Regions from separate parts of the Paenibacillus hunanensis genome, predicted to be linked through region 2. Evidence: a T-box and tRNA genes for the amino acid it is inferred to sense, from the RefSeq annotation. Region 2 holds a T-box; the other regions hold tRNA genes.
What was found. The T-box of region 2 lies ahead of metG (methionine--tRNA ligase). A T-box ahead of a tRNA ligase gene usually reads a tRNA of that ligase, here a tRNA-Met.
Positions count from the first base shown of each region.

Region 1: it encodes a tRNA-Met, which carries the amino acid that the T-box ahead of metG (methionine--tRNA ligase) is inferred to sense. The anticodon was not compared.
Region 3: it encodes a tRNA-Met, which carries the amino acid that the T-box ahead of metG (methionine--tRNA ligase) is inferred to sense. The anticodon was not compared.

Region 1 covers NZ_CP139194.1:4,797,113-4,800,353, reverse strand. Annotated here, with positions in the region: rRNA gene SK066_RS19415 (23S ribosomal RNA) at 1-798, shown strand, start outside; rRNA gene rrf (5S ribosomal RNA) at 865-981, shown strand; tRNA gene SK066_RS19405 (tRNA-Asn) at 1,020-1,095, shown strand; tRNA gene SK066_RS19400 (tRNA-Ser) at 1,099-1,190, shown strand; tRNA gene SK066_RS19395 (tRNA-Glu) at 1,211-1,282, shown strand; tRNA gene SK066_RS19390 (tRNA-Val) at 1,375-1,450, shown strand; tRNA gene SK066_RS19385 (tRNA-Met) at 1,470-1,543, shown strand; tRNA gene SK066_RS19380 (tRNA-Asp) at 1,551-1,626, shown strand; tRNA gene SK066_RS19375 (tRNA-Phe) at 1,706-1,778, shown strand; tRNA gene SK066_RS19370 (tRNA-Thr) at 1,793-1,868, shown strand; tRNA gene SK066_RS19365 (tRNA-Tyr) at 1,889-1,973, shown strand; tRNA gene SK066_RS19360 (tRNA-Trp) at 1,981-2,054, shown strand; tRNA gene SK066_RS19355 (tRNA-His) at 2,077-2,149, shown strand; tRNA gene SK066_RS19350 (tRNA-Gln) at 2,156-2,230, shown strand; tRNA gene SK066_RS19345 (tRNA-Gly) at 2,249-2,323, shown strand; tRNA gene SK066_RS19340 (tRNA-Cys) at 2,338-2,411, shown strand; tRNA gene SK066_RS19335 (tRNA-Arg) at 2,421-2,494, shown strand; gene SK066_RS19330 (LiaF transmembrane domain-containing protein) at 2,928-3,239, shown strand.
Region 2 covers NZ_CP139194.1:2,168,188-2,171,428, forward strand. Annotated here, with positions in the region: gene SK066_RS08795 (stalk domain-containing protein) at 1-256, shown strand, start outside; gene SK066_RS08800 (Fur family transcriptional regulator) at 599-1,144, shown strand; gene yidD (membrane protein insertion efficiency factor YidD) at 1,141-1,419, shown strand; T-box leader at 1,447-1,698, shown strand; gene metG (methionine--tRNA ligase) at 1,769-3,241, shown strand, end outside.
Region 3 covers NZ_CP139194.1:1,513,219-1,516,459, forward strand. Annotated here, with positions in the region: rRNA gene SK066_RS06075 (23S ribosomal RNA) at 1-1,348, shown strand, start outside; rRNA gene rrf (5S ribosomal RNA) at 1,415-1,531, shown strand; tRNA gene SK066_RS06085 (tRNA-Asn) at 1,570-1,645, shown strand; tRNA gene SK066_RS06090 (tRNA-Ser) at 1,649-1,740, shown strand; tRNA gene SK066_RS06095 (tRNA-Glu) at 1,832-1,903, shown strand; tRNA gene SK066_RS06100 (tRNA-Val) at 1,910-1,985, shown strand; tRNA gene SK066_RS06105 (tRNA-Met) at 2,005-2,078, shown strand; tRNA gene SK066_RS06110 (tRNA-Asp) at 2,086-2,161, shown strand; tRNA gene SK066_RS06115 (tRNA-Gly) at 2,218-2,292, shown strand; tRNA gene SK066_RS06120 (tRNA-Arg) at 2,296-2,372, shown strand; tRNA gene SK066_RS06125 (tRNA-Leu) at 2,397-2,476, shown strand; tRNA gene SK066_RS06130 (tRNA-Pro) at 2,484-2,557, shown strand; gene SK066_RS06135 (cellulase-like family protein) at 2,910-3,241, opposite strand, start outside.

The DNA of each region.
Region 1 (3,241 bases), 2.6 Mb from region 2:
AACTGGGGTGCGATTTGTACAGGATAGGTGGGAGCCTAGGAAGAGGGAGCGCAAGCTTCCTCGGAGGCGCCGTTGGGATACCACCCTGATCGCATCTGAGTTCTAACCTGGTACCGTGATCCGGTACGGGGACCGTGTCAGGTGGGCAGTTTGACTGGGGCGGTCGCCTCCTAAAATGTAACGGAGGCGCCCTAAGGTTCCCTCAGAATGGTTGGAAATCATTCGAAGAGTGCAAAGGCAAAAGGGAGCTTGACTGCGAGACCTACAAGTCGAGCAGGGACGAAAGTCGGGCTTAGTGATCCGGTGGTACCGCATGGAAGGGCCATCGCTCAACGGATAAAAGCTACCCTGGGGATAACAGGCTTATCTCCCCCAAGAGTCCACATCGACGGGGAGGTTTGGCACCTCGATGTCGGCTCATCGCATCCTGGGGCTGAAGTAGGTCCCAAGGGTTGGGCTGTTCGCCCATTAAAGCGGTACGCGAGCTGGGTTCAGAACGTCGTGAGACAGTTCGGTCCCTATCTGTCGTGGGCGTAGGAAATTTGAGAGGAGCTGTCCTTAGTACGAGAGGACCGGGATGGACGCACCGCTGGTGTACCAGTTGTTCCGCCAGGAGCATCGCTGGGTAGCTACGTGCGGAAGGGATAAGCGCTGAAAGCATCTAAGCGTGAAGCCCCCCTCAAGATGAGATTTCCCAATATGTAAGACCCCTTGAAGACGACGAGGTAGATAGGTTGGAGGTGGAAGTGCAGCAATGCATGGAGCTGACCAATACTAATCGGTCGAGGGCTTATCCTATTTTTCTAAACACGCGATGATTCGTTTCGGATTCAGTTTTCAGGTGATCAACCTGTAGCAAGAACGTTTGGTGATGATGGCGGAGGGGTTCCACACGTACCCATCCCGAACACGACCGTTAAGCCCTCCAGCGCCAATGGTACTTGGACCGCAGGGTCCTGGGAGAGTAGGACGTCGCCAAGCGAAGAGTAAGACCTTCCGCTCTGTAGAGCGGACAATATTCCCTGATAGCTCAGTTGGTAGAGCACTCGACTGTTAATCGAGTTGTCACAGGTTCGAGTCCTGTTCGGGGAGCCATATGGAGAGGTGTCCGAGTTGGCCGAAGGAGCACGATTGGAAATCGTGTAGGCGTCACAAGCGTCTCGAGGGTTCGAATCCCTCTCTCTCCGCCATAATGCTTCTTTTATAGTAAGGCCCGTTGGTCAAGGGGTTAAGACACCTCCCTTTCACGGAGGTAACAGGGGTTCGAATCCCCTACGGGTCATATTCTTTTATAAGAATTACAAGAAGAATTGTACATATTGATCGATTTGACATCGGCTTTGAAATAATGATACAATCTATCTTGTGTCCCATGGAGACTTAGCTCAGCTGGGAGAGCATCTGCCTTACAAGCAGAGGGTCGGCGGTTCGATCCCGTCAGTCTCCACCATATAGACTTTATTTGACGACGCGGGGTGGAGCAGTCCGGTAGCTCGTCGGGCTCATAACCCGAAGGTCACAGGTTCAAATCCTGTCCCCGCAATTAAAGTGGAACCGTGGTGTAGGGGTTAACATGCCTGCCTGTCACGCAGGAGATCGCGGGTTCAAATCCCGTCGGTTCCGCCATTTATATCTTAGGCTCGTATTGACTATCGGTCATCTTGGATCGTAACAAAGAGTCGACACATAGAAGTACATCAGTTACGGCTCGGTAGCTCAGTCGGTAGAGCAGAGGACTGAAAATCCTCGTGTCGGCGGTTCGATTCCGTCCCGAGCCATCTTTACAAAATATGCCGGTGTAGCTCAGTTGGTAGAGCAACTGACTTGTAATCAGTAGGTCGGGGGTTCAAATCCTCTCGCCGGCACCATTTTTTCTTTTTCTTCATATGGAGGCTTAGCGAAGTGGCCAAACGCAGCAGACTGTAAATCTGTTCTCTCTGAGTTCGGTGGTTCGAATCCATCAGCCTCCACCAGTTTTATAGGGGCATAGTTTAAAGGTAGAACAGCGGTCTCCAAAACCGTTAGTGTGGGTTCAATTCCTGCTGCCCCTGCCAATTTTTTTTGTCAATTTATATGGCGGTCGTGGCGAAGGGGTTAACGCATCGGACTGTGACTCCGACATTCGCGGGTTCAATTCCCGTCGATCGCCCTTTATAGGGGATTAGCCAAGCGGTAAGGCAACGGACTTTGACTCCGTCACGCATAGGTTCGAATCCTATATCCCCTGCCATATCTTTTCATTCAGTTAGCGGACGTGGCTCAGCGGTAGAGCATCGCCTTGCCAAGGCGAGGGTCGCGGGTTCGATTCCCGTCGTCCGCTCCATTTTAATTTTATACGGCGCCATAGCCAAGTGGTAAGGCACAGCTCTGCAAAAGCTTTATCCCCAGTTCGAATCTGGGTGGCGCCTCCAGTATTATTTGCGCCCTTAGCTCAGCTGGATAGAGCGTTTGACTACGAATCAAAAGGTCAGGAGTTCGAATCTCTTAGGGCGCGTTTATAAAAAAGACTCATCTTCTCTGAATTATGTTCAGAAAAGGTGAGTCTTTTTGTTTATCGCTATTTTCTACTACAGAGATAGTACTGTGCATTACATAAGAGCTGGCTAATATTAAAGGTTCCCTACTGTTGCAGTCCAGAACAGTCCCCGTCTAAGGTCTAGGTCAAAATACCATCCGCAGTCCATTTCATGGAGGCGGATATTTTTATAAGATGTAAATATGAAAGACAGCAATGATCATAGTAATGATAACGCAACTCGGGTTGTAATAAAGCGCGCTAAAAGCTACAGCATCCCAAAAGCGAAAGCACCTCAAGAGCTATGAAAGAAAGTCTTTAGAATGTTCAAGCAAAGGTTTCAAGTAATCGTTTAAAGCGAATTACAGTAAATGAGCTGTACTGAGATTCCATTTAAGGGAGGTGAATGACCTTGAATATCAATCGTAAAAGTGTAGCAGCTGTTGGATTGATTGTTATTGGGATTTTGATGGTGTTTGGTAAGTTTTCTCCCATGCTACATAGTCTGATGAGCCACTTGATCGGACTGATCTTCCCTATCGCACTGATCGTGCTTGGCTATTATGCACTTCAAAATGGACGTAAAGTGCTGGGGACGATTTTGGCAGTCATCGGTACACTCGTTATTTTCTCCAAGCTATCGTTTCTGATTGGACCTATGATCGGAATCGCACTCGTAGCTGGAGGCGTATACATGCTGAAAAGTCGTCGTCAAACGTATTAGTC
Region 2 (3,241 bases):
GCTCGATATGGTTGCACCAAATACGCTCATTTCCTTTAATGCTCGTGGCGGTCGCTACACTGGCTACATTTTTGTAAATGGTGTAAGTACGCCGGTTAAGCGTAATTCGGCAGTAACAACAGCGAACGAAAATGTTGTTCTCTACCGTACAGGCGCATTGGATACAGAAGCAGTCGAAATCTGGTTCACAGCTGCACCGGGTAGTAACCTGCCGGTTAACCTGCTGTTCAACCAGTTGCCTGCGAAAAAGCAATAATACCCGTACAACAATATAGAGCAGAGATAAAGACAGGTTAGCACCGAATACGCTATCTGAGTATCTCGCACTGATCGATGGTCAATAGGTGATACTTATCGATACTTTTGCTCAACATCAACGGAGTCGCTCAGGCGGCTCCGTTTTTTATATACTTTCTTTTAAAATTCGATACGATTCCACTATAAATATTCGGCACAGCGATTATTTTGGTGTATAATAGTTATGATTACGAATAGTGAATATGAGGTGTACAGAAGCGCTGTATACGGTTATTTACTTGAATTGAGCATCCGGCAGTTATTGTAACCTGTACCGGAATAATGACAGGAGGAGACACTCATGCTGTCTACAGAACAGATTATTGACATCATGTCCAAGCAAGGGCTACGCATTACCGATCAGCGTCGTACGCTGGCACGGCTTTTTGCTGAGGCGCCGGGGTATCTGACGGCGAAGGACGTTTATGAATATATGGAGCGTAAATATAGTGGACTCAGCTTTGATACGGTGTATCGGAATTTACGTGTCATGCAGGAGCTTGGTGTACTGGAGCAGATTGTATTTGAGGATGGCGTGAAGTTTAAAAGTCATTGCAGTCAGGATCATCATCACCATCATATGATCTGCTTGCAATGCGAAAAAACGTATCCGATCGCTTTTTGTCCGATGGATATGACGGATATGCCAGAGCAATTTGAAGTGATTCGCCACAAGTTCGAGGTATTCGGCTACTGCAAGGATTGTCGTGCGCAGCTTGGCAGTCTGCCAGGGGAGTCGGGTCATGCAACAGGTGGCGACGGCAAGGAAGGCCCAGCCCTGCATATGAAGAAAAGCGCGCTCGCAACCGCTGCTGCCGGTGAATCTGTGGCAGGAAAAAGTCAGTGAATAAGCCGCAGAAATGGAGCCGGCGTGCGGTGCAGGTGCCCATCCATTTTTATCGTAAATGTATTTCACCGCTCAAGCCGCCGAGCTGTCGTTTTTACCCGACCTGCTCTCAGTATGCGCTGGAAGCGATCGAGGTACATGGTGTGCTAAAGGGAAGCTGGCTTGCAGCGGTACGTATTAGTAAATGTCATCCGTTTCATCCGGGTGGTATTGACCTGGTGCCACCTGTACGTGAACGGAAGCGCACATCGCTTGACAGTGCTGACATCGATTAGGTATATTGAAGAGCATAGGAAGATCATAGACATCCAGTGAACGGATAAGTATACAGAATAGGCACAGTGCAGAGAGCCGGAGTTGCTGCGAACCGGTCTGGGAGCCGCTGTAGAAGATGGTCCGGGAGGAACTGAAGTCGAGCGAAGCGGGATGACCGTGCGTAAGGCTACAGCGTGAGCCAGCGTTAATGGCTAGCCTGAACAGGCTAACGAGCCTGCTTTTCGTAAGAAAGCGGGGAAGTTGGGTGGTAACACGTGAGCACAGCTCTCGTCCCATAGGGGCGAGGGCTTTTTTGTGTCTGTATAGCCTGCTGTAGCTGTTGATCCATTTTATCAAGGAGGGGTATTTATGCCAGAAGAGAACAAGACATTTTATATTACAACACCGATCTATTATCCGAGTGATAAGCTTCATATCGGTCATGCCTACACAACGGTTGCAGGCGATGCGATGGCACGCTACAAGCGATTGAGAGGCTATGACGTCCGTTATTTGACCGGTACAGATGAGCATGGTCAGAAGATTGAACGTAAGGCTGCCGAGAAAGGACAGACACCACAGCAATTCGTGGATGGCATTGTTGAGGGGATCAAGAGTCTGTGGGATAAGCTGGACATCTCGTATGATGACTTTATCCGTACAACCGAGCAACGTCACAAGGATGTCGTACAAAACATCTTTGACCGTCTGTTAGAGCAAGGCGATATTTATAAAGGGGAATACGAGGGCTGGTATAGTATTCCGGATGAAACCTTTTACACGGAGACACAGCTTGTTGATATCGAGCGTAATGATAAAGGCGAAGTGATCGGCGGTAAAAGCCCGGATAGCGGTCATCCAGTAGAGCTGGTAAAAGAAGCATCCTACTTCTTCCGTATGAGCAAATATGCGGATCGTCTGCTGCAATACTATCAGGATCATCCTGATTTTATTCAGCCGGAATCACGCAAAAACGAAATGATTAATAACTTTATCAAACCAGGTCTGGAAGATCTGGCTGTGTCCCGTACAACATTTGACTGGGGCGTTAAGGTTAAAAATGATCCTAAGCATGTCGTCTACGTATGGATCGATGCGTTGTCCAACTATATTACAGCGCTTGGCTATGGTAGCGACAATGAAGAGCTGTTCAACAAGTTCTGGCCAGCAGATATTCATCTGGTCGGTAAAGAAATCGTACGTTTCCATACGATCTATTGGCCGATTATGCTGATGGCACTTGATCTGCCATTGCCGAAAAAAGTATTTGGTCATGGTTGGCTGCTAATGAAGGACGGTAAAATGTCCAAGTCCAAAGGCAATGTAGTTGACCCAGTTACACTGATCGACCGTTACGGTCTGGATTCCCTGCGTTACTATTTGCTGCGTGAGGTGCCATTCGGCTCTGACGGTACATTTACACCGGAAAGCTTCGTCGATCGCGTGAACTCCGATCTGGCAAACGACCTGGGTAACCTGCTGAATCGTTCAGTAGCGATGATCGATAAATATTGTAGCGGCATTGTGCCTGCTTATGGTGGTGCAGTCAACGAAGTTGATGGTACATTGCAGGAGTTTGTCGGACAGACGATTGATAAGATTGAGACCGCTATGGAGAAGCTGGAATTCTCAGTGGCACTCACAGCAATCAGTCAATTGATCAGCCGTACGAACAAATATATCGACGAAACTCAGCCATGGGTGCTGGCGAAGGATGAAGCGAACCGTCCGCAACTGGATTCAGTTATGTATCATCTTGCCGAATCGCTACGCATTATCTCTATCGTATTGCAGCCATTCCTGACTCGCGCACCACAGCAGATTCGTGAGCAGATCGGTGTT
Region 3 (3,241 bases), 650 kb from region 2:
GCGAAAATTACAGTAGCGAAGGTCATGATCTCACACTGCCAAGAAAAGCCTCTAGCCAGGAAGCAGGTGCCCGTACCGTAAACCGACACAGGTAGGTGAGAAGAGAATTCTAAGGCGCGCGGAAGAACTCTCGTTAAGGAACTCGGCAAAATGACCCCGTAACTTCGGGAGAAGGGGTGCCCCGGTAGTGTGAATAGCACGAGGGGGCCGCAGTGAAAAGGCCCAAGCGACTGTTTAGCAAAAACACAGGTCTGTGCGAAGCCGCAAGGCGAAGTATACGGGCTGACGCCTGCCCGGTGCTGGAAGGTTAAGGGGAGTGGTTAGCGCAAGCGAAGCTATGAACCGAAGCCCCAGTAAACGGCGGCCGTAACTATAACGGTCCTAAGGTAGCGAAATTCCTTGTCAGGTAAATTCTGACCCGCACGAATGGCGTAACGATTTGGGCGCTGTCTCAACGAGAGATCCGGTGAAATTTTAATACCTGTGAAGATGCAGGTTACCCGCGACAAGACGGAAAGACCCCATGGAGCTTTACTGCAGCTTGATATTGAACTGGGGTGCGATTTGTACAGGATAGGTGGGAGCCTACGAAGAGGGAGCGCAAGCTTCCTTGGAGGCGCCGTTGGGATACCACCCTGATCGCATCTGAGTTCTAACCTAGTACCGTGATCCGGTACGGGGACCGTGTCAGGTGGGCAGTTTGACTGGGGCGGTCGCCTCCTAAAATGTAACGGAGGCGCCCTAAGGTTCCCTCAGAATGGTTGGAAATCATTCGAAGAGTGCAAAGGCAAAAGGGAGCTTGACTGCGAGACCTACAAGTCGAGCAGGGACGAAAGTCGGGCTTAGTGATCCGGTGGTACCGCATGGAAGGGCCATCGCTCAACGGATAAAAGCTACCCTGGGGATAACAGGCTTATCTCCCCCAAGAGTCCACATCGACGGGGAGGTTTGGCACCTCGATGTCGGCTCATCGCATCCTGGGGCTGAAGTAGGTCCCAAGGGTTGGGCTGTTCGCCCATTAAAGCGGTACGCGAGCTGGGTTCAGAACGTCGTGAGACAGTTCGGTCCCTATCTGTCGTGGGCGTAGGAAATTTGAGAGGAGCTGTCCTTAGTACGAGAGGACCGGGATGGACGCACCGCTGGTGTACCAGTTGTTCCGCCAGGAGCATCGCTGGGTAGCTACGTGCGGAAGGGATAAGCGCTGAAAGCATCTAAGCGTGAAGCCCCCCTCAAGATGAGATTTCCCAATTAGTAAGACCCCTTGAAGACGACGAGGTAGATAGGTTGGAGGTGGAAGTGCAGCAATGCATGGAGCTGACCAATACTAATCGGTCGAGGGCTTATCCTATCTTTCTAAATACGCGATGATTCGTTTCGGATTCAGTTTTCAGGTGATCAACCTGTAGCAAGAACGTTTGGTGATGATGGCGGAGGGGTTCCACACGTACCCATCCCGAACACGACCGTTAAGCCCTCCAGCGCCAATGGTACTTGGACCGCAGGGTCCTGGGAGAGTAGGACGTCGCCAAGCGAAGAGTAAGACCTTCCGCTCTGTAGAGCGGACAATATTCCCTGATAGCTCAGTTGGTAGAGCACTCGACTGTTAATCGAGTTGTCACAGGTTCGAGTCCTGTTCGGGGAGCCATATGGAGAGGTGTCCGAGTTGGCCGAAGGAGCACGATTGGAAATCGTGTAGGCGTCACAAGCGTCTCGAGGGTTCGAATCCCTCTCTCTCCGCCAGAAGCCCGTTAGTGATTAACTAATGAAATGTAAAATAAGGCTTGCAATTATGTAAGAATTGTGTTAAGATAATAAAGGTTGTTTTGAGTAAGGCCCGTTGGTCAAGGGGTTAAGACACCTCCCTTTCACGGAGGTAACAGGGGTTCGAATCCCCTACGGGTCATAATATGGAGACTTAGCTCAGCTGGGAGAGCATCTGCCTTACAAGCAGAGGGTCGGCGGTTCGATCCCGTCAGTCTCCACCATATAGACTTTATTTGACGACGCGGGGTGGAGCAGTCCGGTAGCTCGTCGGGCTCATAACCCGAAGGTCACAGGTTCAAATCCTGTCCCCGCAATTAAAGTGGAACCGTGGTGTAGGGGTTAACATGCCTGCCTGTCACGCAGGAGATCGCGGGTTCAAATCCCGTCGGTTCCGCCATTTATAATTTAGAAGTTTTAGTTATAATGAGGATTACAAAGAAACACATGCAGTATGCGGACGTGGCTCAGCGGTAGAGCATCGCCTTGCCAAGGCGAGGGTCGCGGGTTCGATTCCCGTCGTCCGCTCCATACGCGCCCTTAGCTCAGCTGGATAGAGCGTTTGACTACGAATCAAAAGGTCAGGAGTTCGAATCTCTTAGGGCGCGCCATTTATTTTTAAGTTTTTCACACTTGCCGGTGTGGCGGAATTGGCAGACGCGCGCGACTCAAAATCGTGAGGGAAACCGTGGGGGTTCGAGTCCCTTCACCGGCACTTATATCGGGATGTAGCTCAGCTTGGTAGAGCACCTGGTTTGGGACCAGGGGGTCGCATGTTCAAATCGTGTCATCCCGATACAGAAAAGCCATCATTCTTAATGAATGATGGCTTTTTATTTTATATAAGAGTTTATTTGTATATAAGAGAATGGGTTGGTTAGTTTTTGAATGTACATTGTTGAATATACACTATATAAAATGTATATGTATTTGATTGGTTTGTACGTATCATGGACATAGGTACTTCTTATATGAGAAAGATACGTATATAGGTAGAATACGTATACTGAGCGAATATACTTGATAATTATTGAGCGTACTTATATAAAAGCGAGCATGCTTATATAGAAGCCCATTTTGCATAGAAATTACATGAAAATTTTAAGTTGTGCATATGCATCGCTGCATATATACATCAAAGTATTGATTTAACTTGTTAAAATGTACTGGTTCCATTTTTGTTGCCAGTGGATGTCTTGCCAGAATGGGTGATGAGGTGCACAATTAGAGCATAGTGTCATGCCCCAGAAGTTCATTTTCATACCAAGCTGAATAGCATATTCGGCGATAAACTTTCCTACAGGACCTTCTTCAAAGCTTGCATATAGTGGTGTATAACCGATATAGCCTTCGCCTACAACGACAGGGATATGCTGCTCCTCTGCCCATGCGTGAATCTCCGTTAGACGTTCTTCTGCTTTGTTTAGCATCGCTTGTTTATGTTCTCCATAGTGATCGTATAAGTATACATCCCAGCGAT